DNA from 2 places in the Nicoliella sp. ESL1149 genome. Region 2 is predicted to be linked to the other one. Evidence: a T-box and tRNA genes for the amino acid it is inferred to sense, from the RefSeq annotation. Region 2 holds a T-box; the other holds one or more tRNA genes.
The links. The T-box of region 2 lies ahead of leuS (leucine--tRNA ligase). A T-box ahead of a tRNA ligase gene usually reads a tRNA of that ligase, here a tRNA-Leu.
Positions count from the first base shown of each region.

Region 1: it encodes a tRNA-Leu, which carries the amino acid that the T-box ahead of leuS (leucine--tRNA ligase) is inferred to sense. The anticodon was not compared.

Region 1 covers NZ_JBYLUE010000002.1:967,743-975,919, reverse strand. Annotated here, with positions in the region: gene rpiA (ribose-5-phosphate isomerase RpiA) at 1-101, shown strand, start outside; gene AC3B6G_RS04695 (C1 family peptidase) at 165-1,499, shown strand; gene AC3B6G_RS04690 (2,3-bisphosphoglycerate-dependent phosphoglycerate mutase) at 1,545-2,219, opposite strand; gene AC3B6G_RS04685 (AEC family transporter) at 2,287-3,246, opposite strand; gene AC3B6G_RS04680 (LCP family protein) at 3,421-4,497, shown strand; tRNA gene AC3B6G_RS04675 (tRNA-Leu) at 4,592-4,677, opposite strand; gene AC3B6G_RS04670 (homoserine kinase) at 4,732-5,601, opposite strand; gene AC3B6G_RS04665 (SprT family protein) at 5,601-6,071, opposite strand; gene AC3B6G_RS04660 (hypothetical protein) at 6,134-6,550, opposite strand; gene nadE (NAD(+) synthase) at 6,578-7,405, opposite strand; gene AC3B6G_RS04650 (nicotinate phosphoribosyltransferase) at 7,418-8,177, opposite strand, start outside.
Region 2 covers NZ_JBYLUE010000002.1:1,220,012-1,228,188, reverse strand. Annotated here, with positions in the region: gene pepV (dipeptidase PepV) at 1-549, opposite strand, end outside; gene AC3B6G_RS05985 (NAD(P)H-hydrate dehydratase) at 666-1,499, shown strand; gene AC3B6G_RS05980 (putative polysaccharide biosynthesis protein) at 1,564-3,231, opposite strand; gene leuS (leucine--tRNA ligase) at 3,376-5,793, opposite strand; T-box leader at 5,840-6,038, opposite strand; gene mnmM (tRNA 5-(aminomethyl)-2-thiouridylate-methyltransferase MnmM) at 6,102-6,662, shown strand; gene AC3B6G_RS05965 (MDR family MFS transporter) at 6,665-8,149, opposite strand.

The DNA.
Region 1 (8,177 bases), 250 kb from region 2:
AAATGATGACTGGCGTCGTTGAACATGGTCTTTTTCTAGATATCGTTAATACGGTTATTGTGGGTAAAGATGATGGAATTCACATTATGAAAGCTAGATAAAGCTTTGATTATCAAATAATTGGGTGTAAAATAGCTACAGCATTTAACAAGGAGTGAATTTAAATGAGTAAAGAAATTAGCTTCAAAAATATTGAAAAATATCAAAAAGCTTTCGATAAAGATAGCGGTAATAAAGTTATTAGTCGTGCCGTAACCCATAATGGCATTAATACTACTAGTTCTGATTTCAAAGCTGCGGTTAAACTTAATCCAGTCTTTTCAATTGAATTAGATACTGGAGACGTTGCTAACCAACTTAGAAGTGGTCGTTGTTGGATGTTCGCTGCATTAAATACCCTACGTCATCAACTTGCCAATACCTTTAATTTAAAGGGTAATTTTGAACTTTCTCAAAACTACATTAACTTCTGGGATAAATTCGAGAAATCAAACTATTTCTTAGAAAACATTTTAAAAACTGCCGATAAGAAAACAACTTCTCGTAAAGTTTCTTGGTTATTAGCTACCCCTCAACAAGATGGTGGCCAATGGGATATGCTTTGTGCTTTAATTGAAAAGTATGGAGTTGCTCCTAAATCAGCAATGTCTGAAACTCATAACAGTAACGATTCATCTGAATTAAATACTGTCTTAAATAGAAAACTTCGTAAAGATGCATTTGAGCTACGTCAAATGGTTTCAGACAATGCTTCAGATTCTAAAATCAGTACTCGTAAAGATGAAATGATGGCTGAAGTTTATCGCTTATTAGTCTTTGCACTAGGCGAACCAACTAAAAAGTTCAACTTTGAATATCGTGATAAGGATAAGAAGTATCACATTGCTAAAGATCTTACTCCTAAGTCTTTCTATGATAAATACGTAAAAGTAGATTTAGAAGATTACGTTTCAATGATCAACTCACCTACTGATGATAAGCCTTTTAACAAAACTTATACGATTGATATGTTAGGGAACGTCGTTAATGGTCGTCAGGTTAAACATTTAAACCTATCAATGGATGATTTTGAAAAATTAGCTGTTAAACAATTAAAGAATGGTGAAAGTGTTTGGTTTGGTAGTGACGTCAGTCAATACTCTGATCGTCAAAAAGGATACATGGATGATAAATTATTCCAAAAAGATGACTTATTAAAGATGGACCTTTCAATGACTAAGGGTGAACAATTAGATTCTGGCGAAAGTATGATGAATCATGCAATGGTTCTTACTGGAGTTGATATTGTTGACGGCAAACCAACAAAATGGAAAGTTGAAAATAGTTGGGGTAAGAAAGTTGGAAACGAAGGTTACTTCGTCATGAGCGAATCATGGTTCAAGAAGTATGCTTACCAAGTTGTTATTAACAAGAAATATCTCTCCGAAAAACAAAAGAAAGATCAAGCTAAAAAACCAGTTGTGTTAGATCCTTGGGATCCAATGGGAACTTTAGCTTAACAAAATAAAAAAATGATGTTAGATTTTTCAATCTAACATCATTTTTTATTCTCTAATAATTTCTTTCTTTTCAATTTGAAGTTTATCATTTAGATGATAAACAATTGGAACTCCATTTGGTACCTCGACTTTATCAATATCATCATCATCAATTCGTTCTAAATATTTAATTAATGCTCGCAGGGTACTTCCATGGGCAATAATCAATTGATTATGTTGATCCAATAGTCTAGGTGCAATTTGATCTTCCCAATAAGGCATCAAACGATTATAAGTCATCTCAAGACTTTCTCCAAGTGGTTCTTTTACCCCAATTCTTGTATATCTTTCTTCATTATCACGATATTTAAGAAGCGGTGGAACCGTTTTAAAACTCCTTCGCCAAAGGTTAAATTGCTTTTCACCAACCTCAGCTTTGACTTCAAGTTTATTTAGTCCTCTTAAAGCCCCATAATGGCGTTCATTTAATCGCCAGGTTTTATGTTCACTAATAAAAGCTTGGTTAATCTCATCTAAAACAATATTTGTTGTATCGATTGCTCGAATCAAAAAAGAGGTATGAACATCCCAAAAATCTAATCCAGTTTTCTTTAATAATTGACCTGCTTGATGGGCTTGGTTAATTCCCTTTTTTGTCAGTGGAACATCTGTCCAGCCGGTGAAAATATGATCACGATTTGCTTGACTTTCTCCATGACGCATAATTACTAAAACTGACATTTTATTCCACCTCTCAAATGATTTGCAACATCTATTGTAACTGTTTTAAACTAAAAAAACTATTGTATTATATCTTTTGAACTAAAAACATTAAAATCGGCACAATGACCAAACTCAACACCGTTGTTTCAGCAACCGTAATAGAGGCGTATTTTTCATCTGCTCCATATAACTTAGAAACAACTGGCGCATTTGTCATTACTGGCATGGCTGCTTGCATAATAAAAACCTGTTTCATTAAAATCGGCATTCCTGTTGGAACAACTAATAACGTCATCAATAATGGAGCTATTAAGAAACGACCAACTAAAACCCCAATGGTTTTTCTTGAAAAACTGATATCATGCAAACTAGTTTGTGCAATTGCAATCCCAATAAAAAGCATTGAAAGTGGAACAGTCATCCCCCCAATATATGCTAAACTTTTATCTAAGAAAAGTGGTAGTTTGAACCAAGGTAATTGCCCTTGAATCAAAACGATGATCACCCCTAAAATAAATCCCAATAATGGTGGTGATAATAATTTTTTTAAAGCTTTAGTAAAGTTAATTTTAGCATCCGCTTCTCCATCCTTTTGAATTAGATAGACCCCTAATGTCCAAAAGAACGTCGTATTAGCCATATAATATACCAATACATAAGGTAGACTACTTATTCCAAATAATGCCATATTGATCGGTAATCCAATAAAAATGGTATTAGAATTAAAAAACATTGACTCAAACAAACCGCGGTGGGTCTTTCTAATATGTAAAACATTCGCCACTGCAACTGAAATTCCAAATAAGATCAACATAGATAGTACTGGGAATCTTAAATCTGGTAATGTTGCTAATAATACCTTTGCTTTAAAATTTGATGTGATCGTAAAAATCATATCTGCTGGCAAAGCTACCTGCGTAACTAACTTAGCAATTAATTTAGTTGATTTGTCGTCGAACCAATTCATTTTAGCTAAAATAAATCCAACCACAATAATTAAAAGGACCACCAATACTCCTGAAATACTATTCCATAAAACTGTCACAATATCCCCTCCTTAAAACGATAATACCTTGAATTATAACATAAGAAAAGGTATGATTTTGAATAGATAATTTTAACTATTAAAAAGCATTTAAAATTTTATGAAATCCCTACTATGACGAAGGGCTTTATCATATAATTAGACTTAATTATTTAAAAAATGGGGAATAATATTATGAATAACGATGATAACCAACAAGATAACTTTCCTCGACGCGAAGAAAATGGGCCACGTTTTACAAAACGTAAACCATGGAAACGTTGGGTATTGCTTGCGGTAATGATTCTATTTGGGGCTGGCCTTATCTTTATGTATAACGCTTATAACAGTGCCAAAAAATCATTCAATGGAACCTATCAACAAGATAGTGCTAAAAAAATGAGAAATGTTTCTCAAATAATTAATAATAATAAACCTTTATCAATTTTATTACTTGGAACTGATACTGGAGCATTAGGAAGAGATGATACTGGAAGAACTGATACCATTATTCTAGCAACAGTCAATCCTAAAAAGGAAACTATCACATTAACTAGTATTCCACGTGATACTAAAGTTACCGTTCCTGGTGACTCTCAACCGTATGAAAAAATCAACGCTGCTTATACGATTGGTGGAGCAACATCAGCAATTCAAACCGTACAAAATCTATTAGATGTTCCAATTGACTACTACGCTATTGTTAATATGGGTGGTCTTGAAAAAATGGTTAACGCAGTTGGAGGAGTTACCGTTAATCCAAAATTAACTTTCCATTATGAAGCAGCAAATGTTGTCAAGGGTCGTAAGCAAACTTTAAATGGTGCTGCAGCCTTAGATTATTCTAGAATGCGACATCAAGATCCACTTGGTGACTATGGACGTCAACAAAGACAACGAGAAGTTCTTCAGAAATTGGTTATGAAGGGAATGAACATTTCATCATTACCTCGTTATAAATCAATTCTTTCGTCACTAAAGGGAAATCTTAAAACGGATATCCCATTTAATGATATGATTGCAATGCGTGCTAAATATGGCGATGCTACCCACCATATTAAATCGCAAACATTACAAGGTGAAGATGCTACTATTGATGGAATTGATTATCAAGTAGCAGAACCTCAGGAACTTTTGAAAGTTTCTAATACCATCCGACACAGCTTAGGATTATCAGATAGTAAAAAATTAAATACTCAACAAACTACAACTAACGATGATTCAGGTTCTACATCAGGAGATTCGTCTGATTCTACACAAAGTAGTTATTAAAAAATAAAACGGTCGATTAAATAATCGGCCGTTTTATTTTCATTTATTTAAATAAAAAAAAGAGCTAATCAATTAAGATCAGCTCTTTTTAGAATGCGGCCAAGAGGATTCGAACCTCCACCGGGATAACTCCCGACAAGATCCTTAATCTTGCGCGTCTGCCAATTCCGCCATGGCCGCAAAGAATTACAATTAATAATATATCAAATTATCATGAAAATTGCAATTGTTTTTTTATTCTCCATGAATTGATGCCCCATTATTGCTTATTGGAATAATTTTAATATCATATTCATTTTGAAAATCATTATTCAAATAATCCTGTAGCTTACTCAATGCACTTTCGTTTCCCAAAGTAATGACGGTTGAATTAGTAAGCATAAACGTTCCGTAAATTCCTAAAGAATGAGCATTATCCTTAACCCAATCTAATTTATCCAAATTTTCTTTCTCAATATTACTAAAAAACGGATTTTCTTCAATTACCATTGCCGCTTTACTCCACTCATCATCCATAAGCGCAGCAGTGAAGACACTTGAAATTGAAGATATTTTTAACTCATCCCTCAAATTAACCTTGTCAGGAAGTTTATAATCATTTAAATTTATTTGCTTGTTTGCGACAACTAATGCACTCATAACCGGAATTTTAGCATTAATTGCGGTAACTTGGTCATTATTAATATCAGCGATAGTTAAACCACCAAGAATAGCAGCCGTTACTTTTGATAGATTATGGTTTAATTTATATCCAATTTTAATCTGATCATCTAAGGATAAATTCATTTTACCTAGAACATTAGCAATTTTAATTCCAGCAATTATCATTGCATTCTTGGAACCAACTTCTTGATTCTGAGGGATATCAGACATAATTGTAATTTGATGAGGATGAATCGTATCATTAGTTTTTAAAATAGTTTGAACAATTAAATTATCTTCGTTATGTGGAATATTATTACCTAGAGCATGATTTACTCTCCAATGATCCGTTTCTTCCTCAACAATCACCGTACAATAACGAGCAAATGTTAATCCAAAAGCATCACTCCCCATTATTATATCTGAACAAGTGGATGGCACTCGAACAACAATTTTCTCCATTATATTTTCCTCCTAGGTTTATCTCGAATTAATTTTAACCTAGCATGACATTTCCCGCAAACATATTTTTGAACATTTACTTTTCTTTTACGGTAATATTTTTGATTGCAATTTGAACAAACATATAAATAACAATTTGTTAAACTCGCTTTCGGGGCATATCTTGTTCCCCCAACCGTCCTTAATAGCTTTTTAAATTCAACTGTCCGATGTTGACCACTATATCCAGCTAAATGAAGATGATAATGACATAATTCATGTTTAATTACACCTAATAACACCTTATTATCATACTCAGTTATCATTTTAGGATTAATATCTATATCATGACTTTTAAGATAATAGCGTCCTCCCGTGGTCCTTAAACGTGAATTAAAATAAGCATGATGTAAGAAAGGTTTGGCAAAATATCTCATTGAAACGTCTTCTACTAATTCCTGTAATTCTTGATTTGTTAAAATTATATTCACCCCCTATTCTCTTTTAAATACGAAAAAAAATAGTAGAATTATAAATTCTACTATCATTAATCTTAAATCATAATTTTTTGAACCCAATGCATTACTTTTTGAATATATTCATCTTGTTCTTTTTCAGCTTCATTAAATTGCTTAACATCAACTTTTTTAGCGGGAACATCGATTGTATCAAGCATCTTTTCACAGGCATCAACATAATGACGGTAATTAGCAGTCATTGACTTATGCTTTCCAATTAATTTAACTGGGACAGCTAAGTTTTCAAATTTCTTGAGGTTCTGCTTGTAATCGTCAGTACCTTCTTTAAATACTTCTTTTGTTTTGGCTAAATCAACACTTGAAAGATCATCTTTTTCAATTGCTGTTTTCAATGGTTCAAAGAATTTACCCATTTCAGCACCAGATTTATCACTATCCTCTAAAATTTGTGAAACTTTAGGGACATAAACACTAATATTTCCAACTTTCATGTTATCAAAAAACTCCTTTAATTTATCTTATTTCCAAAACGTTGAATAAACATTGATTGGTAAATTACGTTTGTGAGCAGTTTTATTATACCAATTTTCAATCGTTTCGGCAGCTTTTTCATTAATTTCTTTTCCTTCGAGATAATCATCAATATCTTGATAACGAACTCCTAATGCAACTTCATCAGGTAATGCTGGCCGATCATCTTCTAAGTCTGCAGTTGGTGTTTTTTCATATAAATGCTTTGGAGCACCTAAAACGTCCAATAGTTCCCTTCCTTGTCGTTTATCTAATCGCCAAATTGGCGTAATATCTGCTGCTCCATCACCAAATTTAGTATAAAAACCAGTGACTGCTTCAGCTGCATGATCTGTTCCAACAACTACCCCAGCATTTTGACCTGCAATCGCATATTGGGCAATCATTCTTTCCCGAGCTTTAATATTGCCCTTATTAAAATCACTAATTTGAGGTCCATCTTGCTCTACAGACTTAACCATCGCATCAGCAGATGCTTTAATGTTAACTCTGACAGTTTCATCAGCATTCATGAATTTAATTGCTTCCATTGCATCAGCTTCATCGGCTTGTTCACCATATGGTAATCTAACAGCAATAAACTTATAACTACTATCATTAGTATCCTTGCGCATTTCATCAATTGCCATTTGACATAGCTTCCCAGTCAAAGTCGAATCCTGGCCACCTGAAATCCCTAACACCAATGTTTTAAGGAATGGATAATGATTAAGATATTCCTTTATAAAATCAATACTAACTCTAATTTCATGCTTTGGATCAATCTTAGGTTTTACCTTTAAATCTTCAATGATTTGTTTTTGTAATGGTCGCATCTAAAATCCTCCTTATTTATTTAAAGATTTTACGTATTGATGAACTTGTTTAATTGTTTCCATTTTTGTATCCCAACATTTTTGAGATAAATCCACTGGATAATCTTGTGGATTCAAAGCACGTTTATATTCTGGCCATAATGATGCTAAGGCTCGTTTAGTATGGTCTTGAATTGCTTGAAGAGATGGTTGATTATATACCAACTTACCATCTTCAAAAATAGTATGCAATAATGGACGTGCTTCAAAATCCGTTAAAGTTTTATTAATATAAGTAAATTCAGGATGGAACATATAAAGTTCTTTCTGCTTATCCGGACGTTCATCACTCAATGCAACGTAGTCACCTTCTGATTTACCATCAGACTTTTTGGTAATTCTCCAAACCTGTTTTTTACCTGGTGTGGAAACCTTAGCAGCATTATTAGTAACTTTAATGGTATTAACCATTTTACCATTAGCATGTTCAACTAAGACCATCTTGTAGACCCCACCTAATGATGGTTGATCGAAAGCTGTAATTAATTTAGTTCCGACTCCCCATGTATCAATTTTAGCGTCCTGCATTTTTAAACTAGTAATGGTGTTTTCATCTAAATCATTTGATGCAATAATCTTAGTATCCTTAAAACCAGCATCATCAAGCATTTCCCGAACACGTTTAGAAAGGTATGCCATATCACCAGAATCAATTCTAACTCCGGCAAAATTAATCTTATCTCCCATTTCTTTTGCAACTTTAATTGCATTGGGAACACCGCTCTTTAAAGTG
Region 2 (8,177 bases):
ACCATTAATTAAAGGAAATTCAGCATCCGGGGAAAATCCTAAATCAGGAGTCTTTTCCAAAGAAAGATAGTGTTTCATACCCTTCCATTCACTTTCTTCATCAGTTCCAATAATAAAGCGGATCTTATATTTAGGATCAATATGATTATCTTTTAACATCCGTAAACCATAATAAGCTGCTAATCCTGGTCCCTTATCATCTGAAGTGCCACGTCCATAAATATTATCATTTTTTATGATGGCATCAAACGGATCAGTATTCCATCCTTCACCTGCAGGCATAACATCTGCATGAGCTAAAATACCAAGGGTTTCATTTCCTTCACCATATTCAATATATCCGACTAAGTTATCGAGATTTTTAACTTTAAATCCATCTCTTTTACCAAACTCTAAGTATTTTTGTAATGCTTTAGCAGGACCAGGTCCTAGTGGATATTCGTCGGTCGCATTTTTATCGTCTCTTTCACTATCAATCTTTACCAGTTCTTTTAAATCATTTAAATAATCATTTTTATATGAATTAGCTTGTTCTTTCCAGTTAATCATCAAAATTCCTCCTCAATTACTCTTCAATATCATAGTAGCATATTTATTATCAACTTCCAGGACTAAACACTTTTGCATATTATTTGGAATGCTATAATAAAAATGAGGTGATTTAATTGCAAAAAATAACGCCAGAATTGGTTAAAAGAACAATTGTTAAGAGAAATAATAATAGCTTTAAAGGAACTTATGGACACGTAATTTTAATTGGTGGTAACGCTCAGTTTGGTGGTGCTATTATCATGTCCAGTATGGCTAGTGTTTACTCAGGAGCAGGTCTAGTAACCACTGCTAGTGACTTAGTTAATCGTTCCAGCCTTCACTCCCTATTACCTGAAGCAATGATAACTGACTTTACAAATCCTAAGACACTGCATCCACTAGTAGATAAAGCAGACGTAATTGTGATTGGACCTGGTTTAGGTACTGATGATCAAAGTCTTCAAATTTTAAAGAATGTTTTTGACTGGGTCACTCCAGATCAGATTTTAATAATTGATGGTTCTGCCATCACACTTGTTGCAACCAAAGAAATATCTTTACCAAAAGCACGATTAATTTTTACCCCCCATCAAGTAGAATGGGAACGCCTTTCTGGAATTAAATTATCACAACAAGATGATAATGCATTAAATCAACGTGCTCAACAAGATTTGAACGGAATTGTCGTATTAAAATCCCATCATACCCGTGTATATACCAATAATGATATTTATGTCAATCCTTGTGGAACACCAGCACAAGCAACTGGTGGAATGGGTGACACATTAGCTGGAATGATCAGCGGATTCAGTGCTCAATTTAAGAACTTAGATGATGCCGTTCTTAGTGCTGTTTATGCTCATAGTGATATTGCAGATCAACTTGCTCAAAATCAATATGTTGTTTTACCACATCAAATTATTCACAAAATTCCTGAATACATGAAAGAACATCAAAATAGAAAATAAAAAAACACCCCAAAGTCTAAACGACTTTGGGGTGTTTTTCATTAATTACAAATTAAGCATTTTTTTATTTTATATGCAATTTCGATCTTAATCTAATCATTCGATCACCTAAGACATCGTCAGCTAAACGTGATTTAAGAATGCAATAGACATAAACAATTCCACCAATTAATGATGCCAATCCAGTAACAATTAAACTAGCAATTGATGATTCAACATCCATAAAAGTTGCCAATCCTAAATTCGTTAATTTTACAACAATTAAGGCTGCTAAGTATGTTAGCAACGAGAATAAAAGAATCTGATTTGTTCTCATAATCACTTTACGGTAATTAACCCCAAATTGATCTTTCATTGAAAACATAATCAAAAAATTAGCTACCATAAACCCTAATCCTGTGGATATTAACGGTCCAAAAGTTCCAAAGAAATAAATTGCTGGAATTTGGGCTACTATTTTCACGATCGTTCCAATTACAAAGTATTTAACAGCTAATTTATTTTGAGAAATTCCCTGCATCATTGCGGATAACACAGTAAATAATCCTAAACTAATCCCAATCAAAGCATAAAATGAAAGAATATTTGCTGAAAGTCCCTGACGACCTAAACCATAAAAAACTCGGTTTAGAGGACCCGCAATTGCAGCCATTCCAAGAGAAGCTGGAAACATGACGAATTCACATAAGATTAATCCATTCACGATTTGGGTCCTAATTTTATGCAAATCACGATTAGTGTATGCTTCAGACAAGAGTGGCACAACCGTTATCGCAAATGAAGAAGCCAACGATACGATTATCATAATTAACTTATTGGCATTTCCAGCAAAAATAGCATATAACTTTTGAACAATTGCATAAGGGTAATTTCTAAAAATATGCATTAGATCAAAAAATGTATATTGATCAATTAACTGAAAAATAGAAGTCCCAGCACCTAAAATGATAAATGGAAGTGCTTGTTGAAATATCTCTTTATATAACTTCATCGTATCAACATGGACTTTATTATTACTATTAGCAACTAGTCGATGGTAATACTTACGCCGTTTAAGATAGTACAAACCTAAGGTCAATAAAGCTGCCAATGAACCAATAAAAGCTGCTAATGTTGACTGGGTAACTGTCGTTGTCCATTTGCCATGCCAAACATCAATAATTAGGAACGTCATCAATAACATATAAGCAATTCTGAAAACTTGTTCCATGAACTGTGAAATAGCTGAAGGAGCCATGTCTTGATATCCTTGGAAAAAACCTCTGGTAATACTAACCGTAGGAATAATTAAAATTGCCAAAGCTAATGAACGCATGACTGGAATAACAGCTGGATCACTATTGGAAATAAAAGGAGCAATAAAATAAAAAAGAATTGCAGAAATAATTCCCATTAATGTTGAAATTACTAAGCCTCTTTTATATAACTTAACCCCAATTCCATACTCATTCATTGCATTATAATGAGCCACTTGTTTAGCGATTGCAGATGGAATCCCAGCAATTGCAACGATCAACAATAAGCTATAAACGTTATAACCCTGAACATACAATGCGTTAGCAGGTAGATACTCACTTCCTAATAATTTTCGCCATGGAATAATATAGATGGCTCCTAAAATCCGTGACAAGATACTTCCTGCTGTCATCCACATAGATCCCGTGAGCATTTTATCACGGGATTTGAGATCATCAACGCCAAGTTCGTCAGTTTCTTTGCGTGATTCTTTCATTTAACTTCCTACTTTCTTATTTCAACTTTTTAACACAATGAATTAATTGTAAATAAAAAAGTTCATTATATCAATAACAATTTAACAAATTTTACTTTTTAACAGTAAAAAACTGATTACAAAAATGTAATCAGTTTTTTTCAATTATTTGGCAACGATGTTCACGATTTTATTTGGAACAATAATAACTTTCTTAATATCTTTTCCGTCAATAAATTCTTTTACTTTTTCATCTTCGAAAGCCTTTTTCTTAGTAGCATCTTTTGAAGAGTCTTTACTTACTTCAATATGTGCACGAACTTTTCCGTTCACTTGAACAACAACTTGAACCGTAGCTTCTACTAATTTGCTTTCATCAAAAGTTGGCCATGATTGATAAGCAATCGTTTCATGATGTCCACCAATTTTCCAGAATTCTTCACAAATATGAGGGGCAATTGGTGAAAGAAGTTTAACAAAGCCTTCAAAATATTCACGAGGAATTGTTTTAACTTTATAAGCTTCATTAATAAAGACCATCATCTGTGAAATAGCAACGTTAAAACGCATCCCATCAAAATCATCCGAAGCAATTTTAACGGTTTGGTTATAAATCTTATCTAATGAACCATCATTTTCATCGACAATTTTATCACTAAGTTTATCATCATCATTAACGAATAAGCGCCAAACACGGTTCAACCAACGATATGATCCCTTAATTCCCTCAGTACTCCAAGGCTTAGATTCAGTGAATGGTCCCATAAACATTTCGTAAAGACGAAGAGTATCAGCACCATATTCTTGAACAATATCATCAGGATTAACAACGTTTCCTTTAGACTTGGACATCTTTTCATGATTCTTACCTAAAATCATTCCTTGGTTAACCAATTTATGGAATGGTTCCTTAGTAGGAACAACACCAATATCATAAAGGAACTTATGCCAGAAACGAGCGTAAAGTAAATGAAGAACAGCATGTTCAGCACCACCAACGTATAGATCAACTGGTGACCAATATTTCAATTTTTCAGGATCAGCAATTTTATTATCATTATGTGGATCGATATATCTTAAGAAGTACCAGGAACTACCAGCCCATTGTGGCATTGTGTTCGTTTCACGTTTACCCTTCCGACCATTCTTATCGGTAACGTTCACCCAATCTTTAATATTAGCTAATGGGCTTTCACCAGTACCTGATGGTTGTAAATCATCAGTTTCTGGTAAACGTAATGGTAATTCATCTTCCGGAACTAAAGTCGTTTCCCCATCTTCCCAATGAATAACTGGAATTGGTTCCCCCCAGTAACGTTGACGAGAGAAAATCCAATCACGAAGACGATAATTAACCTTCTTTTTCCCTGCTTTATGATCACCTAACCATTTAATAATCGTATCAATTGCAGTTTGTTTATCCATACCATCCAAGAAACCAGAATTAATATGCTTACCATCACCAGTGTAAGCTTCTTTACTAATATCTCCACCTTCAATAACGGGTTTGATCGGTAAATCAAATTTCTTAGCAAAGTCGTAGTCACGTTGGTCATGTGCTGGAACCGCCATGATGGCACCAGTACCATATGAATTAAGAACATAGTCACCAATAAAGATTGGTAATTCTTCACCATTTACTGGATTAATCCCGTATGCCCCAGTAAATACTCCTGATTTATTCTTGTTTAAATCAGTTCTTTCAAGGTCGGACTTAGTTTCGACCTTCTTTTTATATGCAGCAACTTTGTCTTTTTGCTCAGGAGTCGTAATTTTATCAACTAATTCGTGTTCTGGAGCTAAGACCATGTACCCAGCCCCAAATAAGGTATCTGGACGAGTCGTAAATACCGTAATCTTATCATCATGATCCTTAACTTTAAAGTCAACACTAGCCCCAACAGAACGACCAATCCAATTACGTTGTTGTTCCTTAATACTTTCAGGCCAGTCTAAGTCATCCAAATCATCAATTAAACGATCGGCATAAGCGGTAATTCTTAATACCCATTGACGCATTGGAACCCGATAAACTGGATAGCCACCACGTTCGGTCTTACCGTTAACAACTTCTTCGTTTGCCACAACGGTCCCACCCATAAAATCAGGAGCCCAGTTAACTTCAATCTCATCTTCATAAGCTAAACCATGCTTATATAATTGTTCAAAAATCCATTGAGTCCACTTGTAATAACTTGGATCAGTGGTATTTACTTCACGCGACCAGTCATATGATAATCCCAATGATTTAATTTGTTCACGAAAATGATTAATATTTTCTTCAGTAAACTTACCTGGTTGGTGGCCAGTCTTTAATGCGTATTGTTCTGCAGGTAAACCAAATGCATCCCATCCCATTGGATGTAAAACATTCTTTCCTTTCATTCGTTGAATCCGAGACATAATATCAGTTGCTGTATAACCTTCAGGATGTCCAACGTGAAGTCCTTTTCCAGATGGATAAGGGAACATATCAAGTGCATAATACTTCTCTTTATCCATTTTATCGCTAGTCTTAAATGTTTCATGGTCATCCCAATATTTTTGCCATGCTTTTTCAATCTTCAAGTGATCATAAGCCATAATCAAAATTCCTCCTTAAAATAAAAAAATCCCATAAGAAATAATCTTATAGGACGAATATACCGCGGTACCACCTAAGTTCCAATTGGCTCTCAAATCCATAACGCGGAAAACGTCTTAATTTACTATTAGTTCAATTAAAAAAATGATAATGGCGAGTTCACAAAACAATAATCCTAAATTCACACCAACCATTTAGTCTCTTTTGAATACTGTTCGCTACTAATCCATTTGATTTAATTTATTAAATTAGTGTTATAATAGCAGAGATATTTAATAAAAGCAAATTTAGTTAAGAAGGTTTAATATTGAAAATTTCTTCAGCAATAAATTATAGTCATGAACTTCTCAAACAATTTGTCCAATCAGGTAATTACGTTATCGATGGAACAGTAGGAAATGGTAATGATACAGAATTTTTAGCAAAACTTGTTGGTAATAAAGGCCTTGTTTATGGTTTTGACATTCAAGAACAAGCTATTAAAAATACAACTTTACGATTGGAAAAAAATAATCTGTTAAATCGAGTTACCCTATTTAATTCAGGACATGAGAATATTAAAAAATTAGTTACGCACTCAATTAATGCTGCCATTTTTAACTTAGGATATCTTCCTGGTGGAAATCATAATTTGATTACTCGCAGTGCAACAACAATTGATGCAATCAAAGGATGCTTATCGCTTCTAAAACCAAATGGAATTGTTATTCTTGTCGTCTATTACGGGCATCCGGGAGGACAACAAGAAAAAAACGATGTATTGAAGTTTGGATCCCAATTGGACCAAAAACAATACACCGTCTTGCAATATCAATTTTTAAATCAAATTCATTTTCCACCATTTTTAATTGCAATTCAGAAACGTTAAAACTAATCTTTCCGTCTTTTTTTGACATCAAAAAAATTAATTAAATAAATTGCAACAATTAAAGCTAACCCAATCACAAAAACGTTATGCAAACCTGAAAATAGAATTTCATGTAGCTGTTCAACCATTTTATTTGATAATGATTGAGCAGTTTTTGGATTTATCAGTTTACTCATCAATCGCAACGTTCTCTTAGGATGGTCAGTTTGTAAACTACCAATTCTTAAAGAAGTATTCATGATAATTCCAAAAATCGTAATGAATAATATTTGACCCATGTTTCGACATAATGTATTAAATGACGTTGCTACACCAATGTTTTTGGCATCAACTTCGTTTTGAACAGCGACGGTAGCATTTGTAATAATCATTCCTAATCCTAAACCATTTATAGCTGAGATAATTATTAAAGAAAAAATAGTTGATTGTTGCGATACAAGCGTCATTGACGCAGATCCAATTATCATAAAGATAAGTCCAATATTAGTAATTTTTTTAGCATATATCTTTGTCAATAAGAAACCAGAAATAAATGAACCAAAAATCCATAATAATGAGATTGGGGCCATAGCAAAACCTGAGAAAATTGCGTGATATCCTAGTAATCCTTGAATCCAATCAGGCAAATAAACATTTAGTGCAATTAAATACCCACTAATTAAAAACATAATCAAATTTTGCGTAACAAAAGTAGTTGATTTAAATAAATGCATTGGTATCAAAGGCTCACTAAACGAATTTTCTCTTCTAGCAAATATGACTCCAACAACAATAATAATTATTATATTCCATGAAATCACTTGTAAATCAATTTTTCTTTTTCCTAATGTATCTATAATCCACATCATGGAAGAAACTATTATCGTTAAATATAATATTCCTAAATAATCTATAATATTGTTTTGCTTAATTTTTCTTTCATGTAGACCATAACTTACCAATATAATTATTAAGAGAGTAAAAGGAACATTTACCCAAAAAATAAATTGCCAACCAAAATTATCAACAATAAAACCACCTAATAATGGAGCAATAACTGATGTTACACCCCAAATAGAATTATTGACTCCCATAACGGTAGCTCTATTTGAAAATGAATACATGTCGGCTATGATAGTATTGGCAATTGGTAGAATAGCCCCTGCTCCGATTCCTTGAAAAGCTCGTTCAATAATTAATGTCGTCATGCTATTAGCTAGTCCTAATAATACTGAACTAATTATAAATATTACAAGTCCAGACAATAAAATTAATTTACGACCAAATTGATCAGCTAACTTTCCGTATATTGGTGTCATAATTGTAGAAGTCAATAAATATACTGAAAAAATCCAATTAACACCATAAACATCATGAAAACTAGCCACGATACTTGGTGTAGCCGTAGCAACGACCGTACCTTCTATAGCGCTTAAAACAACAGCAATCCATAGTGCGATCGTTACCATTTTAATATTTGTATCTTGAGTTAACTTAATAAATTTCATTCATGTACCTCTATAATTTAATAAAAAG